Regions from separate parts of the Sedimentibacter sp. MB31-C6 genome, predicted to be linked through region 2. Evidence: riboswitches for the same ligand, from Rfam matches in the RefSeq annotation. Region 2 holds a riboswitch; the other holds the start of a gene.
The links. A riboswitch is a leader RNA that binds a small molecule or an ion and turns the genes downstream of it on or off. The one in region 2 is predicted to bind FMN.
Positions count from the first base shown of each region.

Region 1: linked by a shared signal. The riboswitch ahead of ribD (bifunctional diaminohydroxyphosphoribosylaminopyrimidine deaminase/5-amino-6-(5-phosphoribosylamino)uracil reductase RibD) and the one ahead of U8307_RS14425 (ECF transporter S component) in region 2 are both predicted to bind FMN.

Region 1 covers NZ_CP142396.1:2,387,098-2,396,956, reverse strand. The annotation lists gene U8307_RS11345 (HAD family hydrolase) at 1-315, opposite strand, end outside; gene ribH (6,7-dimethyl-8-ribityllumazine synthase) at 317-784, opposite strand; gene U8307_RS11335 (bifunctional 3,4-dihydroxy-2-butanone-4-phosphate synthase/GTP cyclohydrolase II) at 805-2,004, opposite strand; gene U8307_RS11330 (riboflavin synthase) at 2,015-2,662, opposite strand; gene ribD (bifunctional diaminohydroxyphosphoribosylaminopyrimidine deaminase/5-amino-6-(5-phosphoribosylamino)uracil reductase RibD) at 2,643-3,749, opposite strand; FMN riboswitch at 3,902-4,015, opposite strand; gene U8307_RS11320 (transposase) at 4,361-5,632, shown strand; gene U8307_RS11315 (DMT family transporter) at 5,751-6,650, shown strand; gene U8307_RS11310 (Wzz/FepE/Etk N-terminal domain-containing protein) at 6,742-7,788, opposite strand; gene U8307_RS11305 (transposase) at 7,915-9,186, opposite strand; gene U8307_RS11300 (hypothetical protein) at 9,472-9,859, opposite strand, start outside.
Region 2 covers NZ_CP142396.1:2,990,625-3,000,483, reverse strand. The annotation lists gene U8307_RS14450 (SpoIIIAC/SpoIIIAD family protein) at 1-308, opposite strand, end outside; gene spoIIIAC (stage III sporulation protein AC) at 324-521, opposite strand; gene U8307_RS14440 (hypothetical protein) at 531-1,040, opposite strand; gene spoIIIAA (stage III sporulation protein AA) at 1,027-1,986, opposite strand; gene U8307_RS14430 (hypothetical protein) at 2,176-2,334, shown strand; FMN riboswitch at 2,379-2,493, shown strand; gene U8307_RS14425 (ECF transporter S component) at 2,614-3,225, shown strand; RNA gene rnpB (RNase P RNA component class A) at 3,305-3,638, shown strand; gene U8307_RS14415 (Nif3-like dinuclear metal center hexameric protein) at 3,679-4,458, opposite strand; gene U8307_RS14410 (tRNA (adenine(22)-N(1))-methyltransferase) at 4,436-5,131, opposite strand; gene rpoD (RNA polymerase sigma factor RpoD) at 5,339-6,508, opposite strand; gene dnaG (DNA primase) at 6,512-8,278, opposite strand; gene U8307_RS14395 (deoxyguanosinetriphosphate triphosphohydrolase) at 8,417-9,430, opposite strand; gene U8307_RS14390 (pyruvate, water dikinase regulatory protein) at 9,448-9,859, opposite strand, start outside.

The DNA.
Region 1 (9,859 bases), 600 kb from region 2:
AGATTGTTTTAATTGTTGCAATACCTCTGTTGAGTGGGTGTAAAGCTGAGCCCTACCCTCATCTATAAGTTTCAACATTGTTTCTCCAATTATTTGACTACATTTTTCCTTATGATATTTCGACAAACTAGGCATAAAAATATCCCACATTTCTTTGCTACTGTAACCCAACCAGCGAGCTATTTCTAGCTCATTCCAACTTCGCTCTTTTGCAAGACCTAGTGAAGTTAAGTACTCATAAGCCCGCTCAAATGCTGGACGATATATTGTAATACTATTATGAATGGTACCGTCATAATCAAAAATCAAATTCATTTTACACCTGTATTTTGCGTATAAGATTGACCATTTCTATGGCACTTGCAGCACTATCATAGCCCTTATTCCCTACCTTTGAGCCAGCACGTTCAATTGCCTGCTCAATATTCTCTGTAGTAAGTACGCCAAACATAACCGGAATACCGCTATTAAGAGCTACATGAGCAATTCCCTTAGATACTTCACTACACACATAATCATAGTGAGTTGTACTTCCTCTTATTACTGCGCCAAGGCAAATCACAGCATCATACTTTCCACAAGATGCCATCTTAGAGGCAACGAGAGGAATTTCAAACGCACCAGGAACCCAAGCAATTTCAATGTCATCATCGTAAACTTCATGTCGTTTTAAACAATCCAAGGCACCACTCAGTAGCTTTGACGTGATAAATTCGTTAAAACGAGCAGCAACAATACCTACTTTAATATTCTTTGATACTAAATTACCTTCATAAATTTTCATTATAATTCTCTCCTTTATTATTAATAATTCAATATATGACCCATTTTTTTCTGCTTAGTTTTCAAATAAAACAAATCATGGTCATTTGCAGGCATTTGTATAGGAACTCTTTCAATAATTTCCATGCCGAATCCTGACAAACCATATACTTTATCCGGATTATTTGTGAGAAGTCGTAATGTTTTAACCCCCAAATCCCGAAGAATCTGAGCTCCTATATAATACTCTCTTAAATCTCCATCAAAACCGAGAGCAATATTTGCTTCCAATGTATCCATACCTTCATCTTGAAATTTATATGCTCGTAGTTTATTTACTAAACCGATTCCGCGACCTTCCTGTCGCATATATAGAAGTATTCCTCGGCCTTTCTTTTCAATCTGCTTCATAGCAGATGATAGCTGCTCTCCACAGTCACAACGTACAGAGCCGAAAGCATCACCAGTCAAACATTCAGAATGAACACGACACAACAGGTCTTTCCCATCACCCACATCACCTTTTACAAGAGCAACATGATGTTCACCATTAAGTTTATTTACATAACAATAAGCCTTAAAATTACCATACTTTGTAGGCATTTCGCTGATAGAAGTCAAATCTATCAGTCGTTCCTTTTTCTTGCGATATTCCTGCAATGCAGAAATTGTAATAAATTTAATGTCCCATTTTTTTGCAAGTTCAATGAGCTCCAACATACGCATCATCGCACCGTCCTCACGCATTATTTCACAACAAATTCCACATTCCTTCAATCCAGCTAGTTTCATCAAATCTACTGTAGCTTCTGTATGGCCGTTTCGCTCCAAAACTCCGTTTTTTTTCGAAAGAAGAGGAAACATATGTCCTGGTCGGCGAAAGTCTTCCGGTCTTGCATTTTCATCCACACACTTCATTGCAGTAACAGAACGTTCTGCTGCAGATATACCTGTGGTAGTGCTCACATGATCCACCGATACAGTAAATGCTGTTGCATGATTATCTGTATTTTCCGTCACCATCTGAGGAAAATGCAATTGCTTACATATTTCTTCACTCATTGGCATACAAACCAACCCTTTACCATAAGTTGCCATAAAATTAATTTTTTCCGTAGTAGCATATTCTGCAGCACAAATGAAATCTCCCTCATTTTCTCTGTTTTCATCATCTGTCACGAGAATAATTTCTCCTTTTCGAAGAGAATCTAAAGCCTCTTCAATAGTGTTATATTGAAACATTTTATTCCTCCTAATATCCAAATTTACCTAAAAATTCTTTTGTAATACCCTTTGACGGTGTATCAGCTGAAGATATCCCCAAAAATTTCTCTATATACTTTCCAACCAAGTCATTTTCCAAATTTACAAAACTTCCTACCTTTTTATTAGTAAGAATTGTAGCCTTTACCGTATGTGGAATTGCTGAAAAACTAAAATCTGACGATGTAACTGTGGCTACTGTTAAGCTTATGCCATCTACCGCAATAGAGCCCTTTTCAATTATATAACGTAAAATCTTCTCCTCAGCAGCAATTGTATACCAAATGGCATTGTCATCTCTTTTAATTGATATAATCCTACCCAGACCGTCAATATGCCCTGAAACCATATGACCACCAAAACGTCCCATTGCTGACATAGCTCGTTCCAAGTTAACAAATGACCCTGATTTTAAGCTTCCAAGAGAAGAACGATTTAATGTTTCATGCATTATATCTGCTGCGAAAGTTTTCGGTAAAAGATTTGAAACAGTTAGACATACACCATTTACTGCAACACTATCCCCTACACGAAGATTATCAAATATTATATCTCCTTGTATATTAAGAGCATATGAGTTAACACCTTTTTTCACTTCCTTTATCATTCCTACTTCTTCAATAATTCCAGTGAACATTTCTTGCCACCTCACTTTCTATTAAAATATCCTCACCTAAATTCGTGATAATACTATTTGTTAAGAAAAAAGCTTCATTAGGACTTTCAACTCCCATTCCTGCAACTGGTGTTTTGCTATTAATACCACCAAGAATTTTAGGTGCAATGTAAGCTTGAACCTTTTTTACAATCCCTGCTTGCAACGCAGACCAATTCAAAGTGCTACCACCCTCCAACAAAATACTGTCAATCTTTTTTTCACCTAACTTTTTCATCAACTCTCCTAAATCCAAGTGACCATCCTTTTGTGAAATATGCATGATACAACAACCTGCATCCTGATAAGGCTTATGTTTCTCTAAATCATCACAAGAAGTGGCAATTATAGTGGGAACATCTTTTGCTGTAGTTACTACTTTAAAATCCAATTGTGTACGCAAATGAGTATCGCAAATGATACGAATAGGATTTCTACCATTTTCAATGCGGCAAGTTAGAAGAGAATTGTCAGCCAATACAGTTCCTATGCCTGTCATTATAGCGCTGTAACGATGTCGGTCTTGATGTACTCTATGGCGTGCAATCTCTCCGGTAATCCACTTAGATTTTCCCGTATATGCAGCAGTTTTTCCATCCAATGTCATAGCATATTTCATCACCACAAAAGGATTTCCTGTTTGTATATAGTGGAAAAACACTTCATTCAATTTATCACATTCGGCTTTTAGCACGCCTTCAACTACTTTAACTCCCTTTTTGCAAAGCAACTCAATCCCCTTGCCGGCAACTAATGGATTTGGGTCCCCACTGCCAATTACTACTTTCTCTATTCCGCTTTTCAAAATCGCATCTGTACATGGAGGATTTTTCCCAATATGACAACAGGGCTCCAAAGTAACATAAAGAGTAGAACCTATCGGTGATTCTGAGCAACTTTCTATAGCATTTAATTCTGCATGGTGTCCCCCATATTTTTCATGATAACCCTGACCTATAATACGTCCATTCTTTACCAGTACAGCGCCAACCATAGGATTAGGGTTTACATAACCGTACCCTTTTTTTGCTAACTGCAAAGCTAAATGCATATATTTTGTATCTTCCATAAACACCTCCATAAAAAGAAAAATACCTTGAATTCAAAATTCAAGGCATTTTTAGTCAAATAATAATACAATACACCGTAAAATAAAAACTCTGAAATGATAATTCATTTCAGAGCGATAGTGCAACAAAACGCATATAATTGCGTATACTGATTTATCTTCTTTCATCCAGACTATACTGTCGGCTTCGGAGTTTCACCGAATCAACCTTACGGCTCGTGGGCTTTACCACCGGTAGGGAATCACACCCTGCCCTGAAGATTGTTATTCAATTAAAATAATAATATAATAAAATTCAATGATTGTCAATCGTTTAACAAAAATTAATCAATGAAAATAATTTTTGTTTATATCAACATTCACGATTCACAGTACCCAATGCGTCCCCTACATTTTTTTTAGTAAATATATTTTTTCTTTTAAGTTTCCCCATTTTTTCAAGACCATGATTAAAATAAAAGAATGAAAATAATATTAGTTATCCACAATTTAAGAAAAAAAATAAAATGTTAAACACAGATTTGTTGATTTTACAATAAAAAATGCAAAAATGCTCACCTATATGTTATAATTAATGTGCAACCAAAAACTAAACAAAGGAGCATTCTTGCATGATTAATTATAACAGATTAGCTTATGAATTAAAACGGGATATTTCAAATTTTTCAAATAAAATTTCTACTGGTTTAAAACGTCCTAAAATAAAGTTCTTAACACAGATGATTTACGGTTTACTCGAAGGAAATAAAACTCATTTAAGTGAAATTGCACGTTCTTTAAAAGAATCTATAACTCTTAAAAAAACTATTGAACGTTTGTCAAGAAATCTTCATGATTTTGATGATGGTGATCAGGTTATGGAAAATTATGTTGATATAGTTAAACAAAATATTAAAGATGATTATTCTGTGATTGTCGTTGATAATTCAGACATAGCAAAACCATGCAGTAAAAAGTTAGAAGCTTTAGCTGACGTACGTGACGGTAGTACCGGTAAAATAGTAAAGGGGTACCAAACAATCGAAGCTGCTGTATTAACTTCTAATAGAAAAATGCCTCTTCCCGTTTATGAAAAAGTATTTTCAGCAGAAGAAAAGGGATTTATCAGTGAAACTCATGAAAATATTAAATGTTTAAAGTCACTTAGCGAAAATTTTGGAAACAAATGCATAAGGACATTAGATAGAGGCTTTGATGCAAATGAATATTTTAGATATTTTATTAAGAATAAAGAACGTTTTGTAATACGTATAAAAATGAATCGTAATGTTATCTATAATGATAAAACTCAAAATGTTCTTGATGTAGTTAGTAAGTATAAAGGTAATTATTGTTTAAAATTCAAGGGAAAAAATAAAAAAAATATTGACTGTAAAATTAGTTATATCCCTGTTAGTTTATGCGAATTTCCAAAACAAGAATTAACCTTAATAGTAGTTTACGGTTTTGGACAGATTCCTATGATGTTACTTACAAATTTAAAATCATCTGAAAAGAAAAAGATATCGCTTATAGTAACTAAAGTGTATTTAACGAGATGGCGTATTGAAGAATATTTTAAGTTCAAAAAACAGCAGTTTGATTTTGAAGATATTAGAGTTTGGTCTTTAAAATCTATACGTAATTTTAATCTATTTGCAACTATTACTGTTGGGTACATTGGTATAATGACATCTGAAAAAGCTGATAGTATATTTTTTAAAGAACTTAAGGAATGTTCAAAGAGAATTTATGACATTCCTAAGTTTATTTACTATGCCATTGGCTATGCTATAGAAAGCATTTTAGTTAAAACTAAAGTTGGAATTCAAAGCTTTATACCTAAAAACATTAAATCACAACAATTTGATATCTTCAACTACTTTAAATTAGTGGCTTCATAAGTTTTTAAAAATTGAAAATGGGGAAACTTAAAATTTTTTCTACATTGCATTATTTTTACTAATTTAGTATAATAAACTTATTGGTGAAAGTATTGACATGCCCAGTATGGAGGATAAAATGATTCAATCACATTTAGGTGAAATTTATGCGCTTATAACAGCAGTTTTTTGGACAATTACTGCTGTTTGTTTTGAATTAGCAGGTAAAAAAATAGGTTCTTTATCTGTAAATTATATTAGATTAGTTATAGCATTCGTTTTTATAAGCTTGTTTACTACCTTTTCAAGAGGTATGTTTCTACCAGTAGATGCAACTATAGATACATGGATATGGTTAAGTATTTCAGGCCTTATAGGTTTTGTTGTAGGAGATTTATTCCTATTTCAAGCATATTTAGAAATTGGTTCTCGAATATCCATGCTTATTATGGCACTGGTTCCTCCAGTTACAGCATTGTTGGGTTTTATAACAATGAAAGAAATGATATCATTATCAGGGTTTTTAGGGATGTTGGTAACAATTATAGGTATTTTTGTTGTAGTGTTAGTGAAAAATCCCGAAAACAACAATTTTAAGTTCTCTAAATCAATCAAAGGACTAACATATGCTTTTATAGGTGCCCTTGGTCAATCATTTGGATTGATATTCAGTAAAATAGGCATGGGAGACTATGACCCTTTTGCAGCTACTCAAATACGTATATTATCCGGTATTATAGGCTTTACAATTGTATTCTTTTTCTGGAAAAAATGGGACAAGTTAAAAGAAGCAATCAAAACTAAGGATGTAATAAAGTATTTACTGATAGGGTCATTATTTGGTCCATTTTTAGGGGTATCTTTCAACCTTTTAGCTATTCAAAATACTACAACCGGTATATCTTCCACCATAACATCAATAGTTCCCGTACTAATTATTCCATTATCTATATTTATTTTAAAAGAGAAGGTATCGCCTAAAGAGATGATAGGTGCCATAATATCAGTTATAGGTGTTTCAATTCTTTTCATAATCTAAAACTATAAATTGTATTATAAATTAATATGGGATGAACCTTATAATGAAAGGCTCATCCCAATTTTGTTAGTTATTAAATACAATTTTCATATTATTGTTTTGATTCTTTAAACCAATATTCCTGAAACAAAGCAACCATAACAGCTAACATACCACCAAGAACTGCACCGATAACAGTATTTAAAGCATTACTCGGGCTTGTCTTTTGAGTAGGTGCTACAGGTGGTGATGGTAAATAAATATAATTTTCAACTAATCCAATAACACTTGATTCTAACCTCTCTGCTTCACCTGTCCTATAATATTTATTAATTGCTACCATTTCATCATCAAGCTCTTTTAAATATTTATTATACTTATTAATCGAATTTTCAATATTATTAATAGATTGCTTATTTCCAATAATATCATTTTCAATTTTTATATAATTAGGATTTACAGTATCAACAGGTACAACATAGTCGCTGCCACTGTTTAATTGAGTTTGAATTTCTATATTAGCTTGTCCAGTATTTATAAACTGTGATGTTTGAATCAATAGCTCTTCATTTCTTCTCAATGTTTCTTTTATTTTATCTAAAGAATTTTCTAAAGATTTTAACTCAACATTAAATAAACTTATATAATAATTAACAGCTCTTTCTTTAGTCATAGCATCCATAAAATTCAAATAATTGCTGTATAATGTTTGTGCTAATTCCAATGATTCCTCAGGATTATCTGCTGAAACAGTAACTTCATAAGTATTTATATTGCCTGTCTTCGTATCACTTTCTGAAACTGAAATTCTCTTTTGTAAACTTTCTATCCTTACTTCTTCTTGATTATATCCCATATCATTAATTGTGTTAATTAAAACATCATTACTTTTTATAAGATTTATGTATTGCTGATTTGTTGATATAGGCAAAGTATATGCGCCATATCTAGTATTATATTTTTCAGGCATACTTATAACTATACTTAACTTAGTATTAAAGACAGGTGTTAAAACAAACATGCTGAACATGCCGGCTATTATTGCAGCAACCAATGTCAAGCATATTATCATCTTTTTTCTCTTCCACAAAGCCATAATAACTTCTCTTAAGTCAATTTCGTCTTCATAGCATTGTACGTTATTTTGGTTTTCGATCATCTTTTGCCCCTTAACAATATATTAAATTTTTATTACGATTTTATTACAAAGAATATTATATCAAAAACAGAAAATTATATCAATATAATTTGTCTTTAAGTTTCCCCATTTTCAATTTTTAAAAACTTATGAAGCCACTAATTTAAAGTAGTTGAAGATATCAAATTGTTGTGATTTAATGTTTTTAGGTATAAAGCTTTGAATTCCAACTTTAGTTTTAACTAAAATACTTTCTATAGCATAGCCAATGGCATAGTAAATAAACTTAGGAATGTCATAAATTCTCTTTGAACATTCCTTAAGTTCTTTAAAAAATATACTATCAGCTTTTTCAGATGTCATTATACCAATGTACCCAACAGTAATAGTTGCAAATAGATTAAAATTACGTATAGATTTTAAAGACCAAACTCTAATATCTTCAAAATCAAACTGCTGTTTTTTGAACTTAAAATATTCTTCAATACGCCATCTCGTTAAATACACTTTAGTTACTATAAGCGATATCTTTTTCTTTTCAGATGATTTTAAATTTGTAAGTAACATCATAGGAATCTGTCCAAAACCGTAAACTACTATTAAGGTTAATTCTTGTTTTGGAAATTCGCATAAACTAACAGGGATATAACTAATTTTACAGTCAATATTTTTTTTATTTTTTCCCTTGAATTTTAAACAATAATTACCTTTATACTTACTAACTACATCAAGAACATTTTGAGTTTTATCATTATAGATAACATTACGATTCATTTTTATACGTATTACAAAACGTTCTTTATTCTTAATAAAATATCTAAAATATTCATTTGCATCAAAGCCTCTATCTAATGTCCTTATGCATTTGTTTCCAAAATTTTCGCTAAGTGACTTTAAACATTTAATATTTTCATGAGTTTCACTGATAAATCCCTTTTCTTCTGCTGAAAATACTTTTTCATAAACGGGAAGAGGCATTTTTCTATTAGAAGTTAATACAGCAGCTTCGATTGTTTGGTACCCCTTTACTATTTTACCGGTACTACCGTCACGTACGTCAGCTAAAGCTTCTAACTTTTTACTGCATGGTTTTGCTATGTCTGAATTATCAACGACAATTACAGAATAATCATCTTTAATATTTTGTTTAACTATATCAACATAATTTTCCATAACCTGATCACCATCATCAAAATCATGAAGATTTCTTGACAAACGTTCAATAGTTTTTTTAAGAGTTATAGATTCTTTTAAAGAACGTGCAATTTCACTTAAATGAGTTTTATTTCCTTCGAGTAAACCGTAAATCATCTGTGTTAAGAACTTTATTTTAGGACGTTTTAAACCAGTAGAAATTTTATTTGAAAAATTTGAAATATCCCGTTTTAATTCATAAGCTAATCTGTTATAATTAATCATGCAAGAATGCTCCTTTGTTTAGTTTTTGGTTGCACATTAATTATAACATATAGGTGAGCATTTTTGCATTTTTTATTGTAAAATCAACAAATCTGTGTTTAACATTTTATTTTTTTTTTTAAATTGTGGATAACTAATATTATTTTCATTCTTTTATTTTAATCATGGTCTTGAAAAAATGGGGAAACTTAAAAATTTGTCATAATTTGTAGGGTATGTATTTAATTCATATCACGGATCGCATTCAATGCGACCCTACAGTTTTTGTTTTAAGCAATAGCTTATTTATTTTATAATAACGCTATACAGACCATCAATAGAAGGTGAAAAATACAACTCATATCCTCCTATTGAATAATATAACGAATCGAATTCCCCTTCTATTAAACCATCATCACCTAATACATCTATAATGTCTTGCTTATTTGGAAACATTTCTAAGCCGAATATTTTAGCTCCTTGAAGAAATGCTAAAGCCGATACTTTGTTTTCATCTTCAGAAAACGGAGCTCTAAAAAATGCAATATCGTCATAGGCAAAGTATTCTCCACCATCTAAAAACCCTGTCTCTTTTGGTTCACCATACTCACTAATTACTTCATCAATAGTCATTTCAAAATATTTATCTAGTCTTTTTAAATCCTTTGTTATAATGGATTCGTGTCTATCGGCA
Region 2 (9,859 bases):
GCCATTTCAACTTTTTTGCCGATGGATTCGTAATTTAAATCTTTACATAATAATGATATAAAATCACACAGATAAGCTATACCAATAATCTTTAGGATTATACTGAAGTTGTCAATTTTTATATTATATTTGTTAAATATATTAATAAATTCAGAAATATATACTTTTAACTCTCCAAATAAGAGAACTATGACGAGTACACCAAACACTACTGAAATATATACTTTGAATTCCGTATTAAATTTTGAGATAATGATGCTTAAAATAATTGTTATAACAGCAATAAATATGATTCTTGTAAGCAACATAGAGAAATCCTTTCATCAATATAAGTTAAAAACTGATTTTACCTCCATAAATAAATCATTTATCATTCCAATAATAAGAGCCATTACAACTACGACACCTGCTAGTGTGACAAACATTGCCTGCTCGTCCCTTCCTGTTCTAGTTAAAATTTGATTAAAAACAGCAACTACTAAACCAATAGCACCAACTTTAAAAATTATATCTATATCCATACATTCCTCCTAAACTAGAATTATTGCAGTCAAACAACCTACTAATATTGAAATTTTATTGTATAAGTTTTTCTTTTCTTTATGTATTGATTCATATTCTTTCATAATAATTTCCATCTCCCGAGAAGCAATGCTTAACTTCTTGTCCAAAATATCTGAAAATGTATTGCCATAATAATCTATTATTTCTGCAAAGTAATAATTAAATTCCATTGGAGTAGTAGTACTGTTTTCAACAAAAGTTAAAAAGTTTTTTTTGCTTTTATTTTCTTGTTTCTTCATTTCTTCTAGAAGTCTATAACAAATGATTTTAACTACTTTACTTTTAAAATTAAACTTGTCTAAGATTTCTTCAAATGACATTTTTAAATCACAAGAATAAATTCTCAAATATTCTGTAAATTCTATTAATTCTTTCATTTTGATAATTTTTTTGTCTCCAATATTATTAATTAAAATAAAAATATATCTAACTGTAAAAACAGTGAGAAGAAACAAAGATATTTTAATCATTATCATTAAGAATCACCCTGTTCTTTTGAATATCATAAATTTCTTTTATATCTAATGGTTTACTACCACTTAAAATTATAACCCTGTCAAAGAAACAATTATTAATAATATTTTTCAAATAAATATTTTTTTTGATATCTTCTACACTGTAGCCATGAGCTGTTGCAATTATGTTTACCCCACTCTTTAAAGCATATTGAATTGCTTCAAAATCGTCTTTTGATCCTAATTCATCACATATTATTACTCTTGGAGAAAGTGCACGTATACTCATTATAAAGCCTTCTTTTTTCATACAATAAGCTAAAACATCAGTTCTTCTACCTACATACATTTGTGGAACTCCATTAAATACAGAAGATATTTCTCCCCTCTCGTCAATAATAGTGACATCACAACCATCAAAATTTTTTGTTTTAACTCCATCACTTAGATGAGCTGAAATATCACGAATAAAGGTTGTTTTTCCTGACAGCGGAGGGCCTATTACTAATGTGTTGTATATTTTGTTGCTATGACTTATAAAATACTTAAAATAACTTTTAGTACATCCAACAAATTCCCTTGCTATTCTTATATTTAGTGATGTTATATTTTTAAATCCCTTAAATTTGTCTCCTTCATAAATACAATCACCGCTAAGTCCAACTCTATGTCCACCTTCAATAGTAATATATCCTCCTTGAATTTCTTTTTCAAAAGCATGAATCGAGTTTAAGGTTAGACTTGCTATTGTATCCGCAATATCTTTTTTCTTTATTTTATAGTAATTATCATTGTACCTTCTTGATATATCGTTTAGTCCTAAAAAATAATCCCCTTTTATACTTTTGACAAAAACTGGGCTGTTTGTTCTTAGTCTAATTTCAATTGCATCATACTCAAAAAATCTAGAGTGATTACTTAGTATTTTGTTTATGTTGCTATTTAATAGTTTTATAATATTTTTCATAAATTTATCCCCTTTGTCTATGAGTGAATCACGCTTATATTTTATAATATTAAAAATATATAAAAATATGATAAGATTTTATATATATAAAAACATATATTTGAAACAAAGAATTAATTCTTTACAATCAAAAATGTTGGAAGTTTTCATAAAATTTGTTACAATAAAAAATATGTATAGGAGGTAAATATGGAACTTAATAAATTTATTTGGGTGGGATTAATATTAATAGGTATTTTAGGTATTTTAATAGAAATAAAATTTAAAACTGTAAATTTCCTATCAATATTAATATCAATTATATGTATATTAACAGGATTATTTTTAAGAAAAAAAATTTTTTTTTAGAAATTACTTTACAAAATAAAATACCATGTTATAATATAGACGTGAAATATCTTCAGGGCAGGGTGAAATTCCCTACCGGCGGTTATAGTCCGCGAGCCGAAAGGTTGAATTGGTGGAATTCCAATACCGACAGTATAGTCTGGATGGTAGAAGAGATTACTAATATAAGCAATTTCTATCGAAGTTATGCCTCTGAAGATTTCAGAGGCTTTTTTATTTTATAATATATTTATTTGAAGCCTCTAAATCTTTAATAGTGCAAAGCACAAGGAGGAAAATATGAAAAATGAAATTTCAATCAATCAAAAAAAAAGTGTAAAAACATTGACTAAAATTGGAGTATTATCAGCAATAGCAGGAGTTTTAATGCTAGTTGAAATGCCTTTATGGTTTGCTCCAAGCTTTTACAAATTAGACCTTAGTGAAATTCCTGTTTTAATCGGAGCATTTGCTTTAGGACCTTTTGCTGCTATAGCAATTGAATTTGTTAAAATACTATTGAATTTTGTGTTAAATGGAACAATTACAGGAGGAATTGGAGAATTAGCAAACTTTCTAATAGGTTGTTCTTTTGTAATACCTGCTGGTTATATTTACAGACACCATAAAACAATGAAAACAGCAATTATAGGAATGGTAGTAGGTACTATTTCTCTTGCAATTGTGGGAGCATTATTAAACTATTCGGTATTATTGCCAGCTTATGCAAAAGTTTTTGGTGCGCCAATACAGTCATTTATAGATATGGGAAATGCTTTAAATCCTTATATAATTGACCTAAAAACTTTTATACTATATGCAGTAGTACCATTCAACATATTAAAAGGTATTATAGTTTCAGCGATCACATTATTGATTTATAAAAGACTATCCCCTATTCTTCACAAATAATATTCGTAAATTGAATTGAATGGTTGTAAAGGAAAATATTATAAGTTGACTTAAACCTATATTTAATGTAATATAGTGTAGAGTAAATTGTACAGTCGCATGCTTGGCATGAGGAAAGTCCGAGCTCCGTAGAGCAAGGTGCTGGATAACACCCAGTGAGGGCGACCTTAAGGAAAGTGCAACAGAAAGAAACCGCCACTTTTGTGGTAAGGATGGAAAGGTGAGGTAAGAGCTCACCAGCAATTAGGCGACTAATTGGCTATGTAAACCCCACCTGGAGCAAGACCAAGATAGGACTTTGGAGTGGCTGCTCGTCACAGTCCAAATGGTAGGTTGCTAGAGCTTACTGGTAACAGTAAGCGTAGATAGATGACTGTTTAATACAGAACTCGGCTTATGTATTTACTCCTTAAAAGAAAATAAAACACTTGAAAATTTCAAGTGTTTTTTATATTAAATTATTATTTCATTTACAGTGTTTTTCTCTAAAATAGTTATTTTAAAGTCTTTAGTATTTTCTAGAATATTTTTTATGGTTTCTAAAGTGTGATATTCTGTATTGTAGTGACCAGCATCAATTATACTTAAATTATTTTTTAAAGCATTTTGAGCTTGATGATATTTTATATCTCCAGTTATATAAACATCTGCGCCTTTATTTATTGCGTCATCTATAAAATCACTTCCACTTCCCCCACAAAAGGCAATTTTTCTTATTTTTTTATTTAAATCATTACAATATAGTTTAATATTACTACAATTCAATGAATCTTTAACTGATTCAGCATATTTTATGATGTTTTGCTCTTCAATATTTCCAATACCACCATATCCATTATCACTTTCATTTACTTCATGTAGAATAGCATAATTTCTAATACTAAGCTTTTGAGCTAATTTATAATTCACTCCATATTCTGCCATATCTAAGTTTGTATGCATACTATATAAATTAATGTTGTTTAAAATTAAATTTTTGATGATTAAACCATCATAAGTATTGAAGTCTATTGATTTTAATGACCCAAATATAAATGGATGATGAGTTATTATTAAGTTTATTCCACTTTTTATCGCATATTTAACTGAATCTAAATCTAGATCTAGTATTAACATAATATTTTTTATGTCACTATTTAAATTGCCTATTTGTAGACCACTGTTATCCCAAGTTTCTTGTGTTTTTATTTTTAATTTAGATTCTAATAATTCAACTATTAAATTTAGTTTCATTGTTTATCAACTCCATTATTTTATTATTCTTATTTTTTAATATATTAATTTTTTCTTTATATGAAGAATTATTTGTCAATTCAAGATTACGAATGATTTTATTATTTGTTTGTAAAACTTTAATAATATAATTTTTCATAATTTGATTATTGTTTCCTATTAAAATTTTACTAAATTCATAATAAATTTCATCTTCTATTATTGAGAAGCCAGGTTCTGCTTTTATAATAAAATAATAATGTTGTTGTTCTTTCACAATATCTTCATCTATAATTTTAAAGTTGTTATTATATAAATACCGCCGTAACTTATCAACAGCAGTCATAGGTTGTAATATTAATTGATATGTACTAGATGATATATCTTTTGACTCTTCTAATATATTAGATATTAGCTCTCCACCCATTCCAGCAATTATAATGGCCTCAGCTTCTTCTTTATTTAATACTTTTAAACCGCTACCTAATCTAAAATCACAATAGCAGTTCAAATTCTTAGATGTTAAGTATTTTATTGCACGATTTAAAGGTCCTTTGTTTATATCACTAGCAATTACTTTTTTTGCAGTGTTGTCATGTAATAGCATTTCTGCTATGTATCCGTGATCAGTACCAATATCAGCAGCGGTATTACACTTTGATACCATAGATTTTATACATTCTAAACGGTTCATATTATTCCCCTTATTCTTTACATAATTAAAAATGCAAGACTGATGAAAGTTATGTTTTTTAATAGTCTTTTCAATAATTTAATATATATAAAATAAATGGAATGTAAACATTCCATTTATTTTAATTTATCATAATTACCTTGTCATTCTACGAAGTAGAATCTAATTTTTGGTTTATTCATACAATGACAATAATTAAATTTGCTACTACTCAAGATAATCCTTTAATTTTTTACTTCTACTTGGATGTCTCAATTTTCTTAAAGCTTTTGCTTCAATTTGTCTAATTCTTTCCCTTGTAACCTCAAATTCTTTACCAACTTCTTCAAGTGTTCGTGCTCTTCCATCATCCAAACCAAATCTTAATCTTAAAACTTTTTGTTCTCTATCTGTTAAAGTATGAAGTACTGATGAAAGTTGTTCTTTTAATAAAGTAAATGTTGCAACATCTGAGGGAGCTTGAACATCATCATCTGGTATAAAATCACCTAAATGACTATCTTCTTCTTCACCTATAGGAGTTTCTAATGAAACAGGTTCTTGAGCAATTTTTAATATATCTCTAACTTTATCAGGTTCCATATCCATTTCAAGTGCAATTTCTTCTGGTGTTGCATCTCGTCCTAGTTCTTGGAGAAGCTGTCTTTTTATTCTAATAAGCTTATTAATTGTCTCTACCATATGAACAGGAATTCTTATTGTTCTTGCTTGATCAGCAATTGCTCTTGTAATTGCTTGTCGAATCCACCATGTAGCATAAGTACTAAATTTAAAACCTTTTGTATAATCGAATTTTTCTACAGCCTTAATTAAACCTAGATTTCCTTCTTGTATAAGGTCTAAAAATAGCATTCCTCTACCAACGTATCTTTTAGCAATACTGACAACTAGTCGCAGGTTAGCTTCTGCTAATCTTTTTTTTGCTTCCTCATCACCATCTTGAATTAATTTCGCTAAGTCTACTTCTTCTTGGGCTGTTAATAAAGGAACTTTACCAATTTCTTTTAAATACATCCTTACAGGGTCATCTATATTAACTCCCTTTAAGATATCATCATCGGTTTGGCTAACAAAGAAGTCAGCATCTTCTTTTATATCAGTTTCTTCTTCATCCTCTACCTTTTCAGGTATCATATCATCTTGAAATCCTAAAATTTCAAGATCATTATCTTCAATTAGTTTATAAAAATCATCTATAAATTCAGGGTTAATATCTAATTTTTCAAAGGATCTTAGGACTTCTTTATATGTTATAAATCCATTTTTTTTACCTTTTTCTAATAATCTATTCTTAATTGTTTCTATTTTTTGAAAGACTTCAGCATTTTTAGCAGATTCATCCTCTTTACTAACAGGTACATTTTTGTTTTCCATCATGGGCTAATTTACTTCCTCCTTAGTTGATTTAATTTTTTTAGCGAGGCTAAAAATTTCATTCATAATGACATTGTTCTCTAACGTATTATTAGACTCTTTTATGCTATCAGTTAGCATAGCTTTCTTTTTTTCATAATACCTAATTTTAAGTCTCTTCATACAATCTTTGAATAAAGCCTCTAAATTATTGTAATCAACATCGTCATTCTGCACAAAAACACTTACATCCATTTTATCACTAATTATCTTTTTTAAGCTTTCTTCGTTTAAATTCATATTATTGATTTTGTAATTATACATCTCTTTAAATATATTATAGAAATTCAAGTCCTTAAAGGTATCTTCATTTACTATCTCTTTTAAGTATAATGCAAAATCATTATTAATGAGAATTAGTTTAATTAGCTCTTCTTCGTGTGATGTAGTAATTTTATTAACCTGCGGTTTATATGTAACAGGTGGTGCATTTTTAACATAATTTCTCTTTTTAGTTTTTATTTTGTTGTATTCTTTTAATATAGAATCTTTGGAAACCCCTACTTTTTCCGATAATTTTTCAAAAATTAATTCTTTTTCAATTTCACTTCCTACATTTACTATATTTTCAAAATATTTATTTATATATTCAACTTTACTAGAATTTTCATATATATCTTTATAATAAAATTCTAAAAAGCTATAATAATCTAAAGAATTTTCTATAAGTTTGTCGAATTTTGATTTTCCGAATTTATTTAAATATTCATCTGGATCTTTTGCATCTGGGATTACTACTACTCTACCATTTAGATTAGTCTTTTTAATCATGTTAATAGCTTTTAGAGCAGCTTTTTGTCCTGCAGTATCTGCATCAAATGCTATGTAAAAATTTTTACTATATCTCTTCATAAGTTTTACTTGATTTTCAGTTAAAGAAGTACCTAATGCTGCAACTGTAGTATTATATCCATGAGCATGCATTTTAATTACATCCATATAACCTTCAACTAAAATAAAGCTTTTATCTCGTACGGTTTCCTTTGCGATATTAATTCCATATAAATTATTACCTTTGCTAAATACTAAACTTTCAGGTGAATTTAAGTATTTGGGTAAAGAATCATCAAGTACTCTACCACCGAAACCAACAATGCGTCTTTTAACGTCCCAAATAGGAAATATTACCCTGTTTCTAAATCTATCATAGTAATTATTTCTATTTTTACTTTTAATTATTAATCCAGTTTTAGATATATCTTCTTCTTTAAAACCTTTATTCAACAAATATCTTAACAAATTATCCCATTCGTTGATAGCATATCCAATTCCAAATATTTTTATTACATTTGCATCAATTTTTCTACTATGCAGGTACTTGATAACTTCTGGATGTTTTTTTAAGATTCTATAAAAAAATGATGCAGCTTCTCGATTTATTTCATATAGCTTGTCAGATAATATTTTATTGCTGTTGTTAATATTTTGGGGAACGACCTCTTCTAAAACTATTCCTGCTCTTTTAGCTAGATATTCAGAAGCTTCTACAAAAGTAAAATTTTTATATTTCATAAGAAAATTTATGCTATTTCCGCTTTCACCACATCCGAAGCAATGAAATATTTGTTTCTCCGGAGAAACAATGAAGGACGGAGTCTTTTCTTTATGAAAGGGACAGTTAGTACTATAATTTGCACCTGCCTTCTTTAACGGTAAGTATTCTTCTATTAAATCTACAATATTATTTTCATCAAGAATTCTATCTATTACTTCAGAATCCAATTTATAGGGCATAATATCACCATTATCCTTACATTGAAGGTAAATTATAACATATACATAGGTGGTTGTCAATAAAAAAGTTTCAAAGAAATTTGCCAAAGAAATTTCTTCTTTATTTTTTTAAGACCTCCACTTTTATAGGTGGAGGTTTTATTGTTGCCATGGCTTAGGAATATATAATTTTTCAAAAATATTCATTGCGTAATTATCAGTCATACCTGCTATATAATCTTTAATTACTTCATTCTTTGTAAAGTTATTCTCATTATAAATTTTCAAGTAATAATCGGGAAGTGCATCAAAATGATTGATATAGTATTCGAAAATTTTTTCTACTATAAAAGTAGTTTTATCTTCTTCACTTTTAGCAATTTTATTATAATAAACATTTTCAAACAAAAAATCTCTGAGTTCAGATGTAGCTTTTGCTATTTCTTCACTCATTTTAATATCACTTTCGTTCTTACTATTTTCTATAATATTTATAATCATTGTGTTAATTCTTTCACCGTGGGTATTTCCTAATAAATTTAAAAATTTATCTGGAATTTGTTTTTGATTAATTATATTTGCTCTAATAGCATCATCAATATCGTGATTAATATATGCTATTCTATCTGAAATACTCACAATTTGACCTTCTAAGGTTTCTGGCTTATAATCTTTTGGATGTTTAAGAATACCATCTCTAACTTCATAAGTCAAATTTAAACCTTGCTTTCCATTTCTTATTTCTAAAAAATCTACAACTCGTAAACTTTGTTCATTATGTTTAAAACCTGATTTTATTAAATCATTTAGAATTCTTTCACCAGTATGTCCAAAAGGTGTATGACCTAAATCATGTCCTAAAGCTATAGCTTCAGTCAAATCTTCATTTAATTTTAAACTTCTAGCAATTGTTCTTGATATTTGTGAAACTTCTAAAGTATGAGTTAAACGTGTTCTATAGTGATCTTTCTCTGGCGATAAGAATACTTGAGTTTTATGTTTTAATCTTCTAAAGGCTTTTGAATGAATAATTCTATCTCGGTCTCTTTGATAATCAGTTCTAATCTCACATTTAGTTTCTTCAATTTTTCTGCCTTTTGTAAATCTGCTTTTTGCTGCTTTTGAAGACAAGTGTTCTATTTCAAATTGTTCATAAGATTCCCTTATGTTCACGATATCACCCTTCTTTTTTATTTATTATAATCAGCAATATAGTCAAGTATAATGTTTGCTGTTTCTTCAACAGCTTTATCTGTAGTGTCTATAACTTTACATTTTAGAGAATTCATTATTTTTTCAGAATATTCTAATTCTGAAAAAATTCTTTCTAAACTGGCATAATTGGCAGTATCTTTAAGTCCCATTGCCTTTAATCTTTCTTTTCTAATTTTTATCAAGTAATCACTTTTTAGAGTCAAACCAATAATTTTTTTCGACGAAATTAAATTAAGTTCTTCAGGTGGGCTGACTTCTGGAACTAAAGGAATATTTGCAACTTTTATATTTTTATGTGCCAGATACATTGATAAAGGAGTTTTTGACGTTCTAGATACTCCAATCAACACTACATCTGCTAATAGTATTCCTCTAGTATCTTTACCA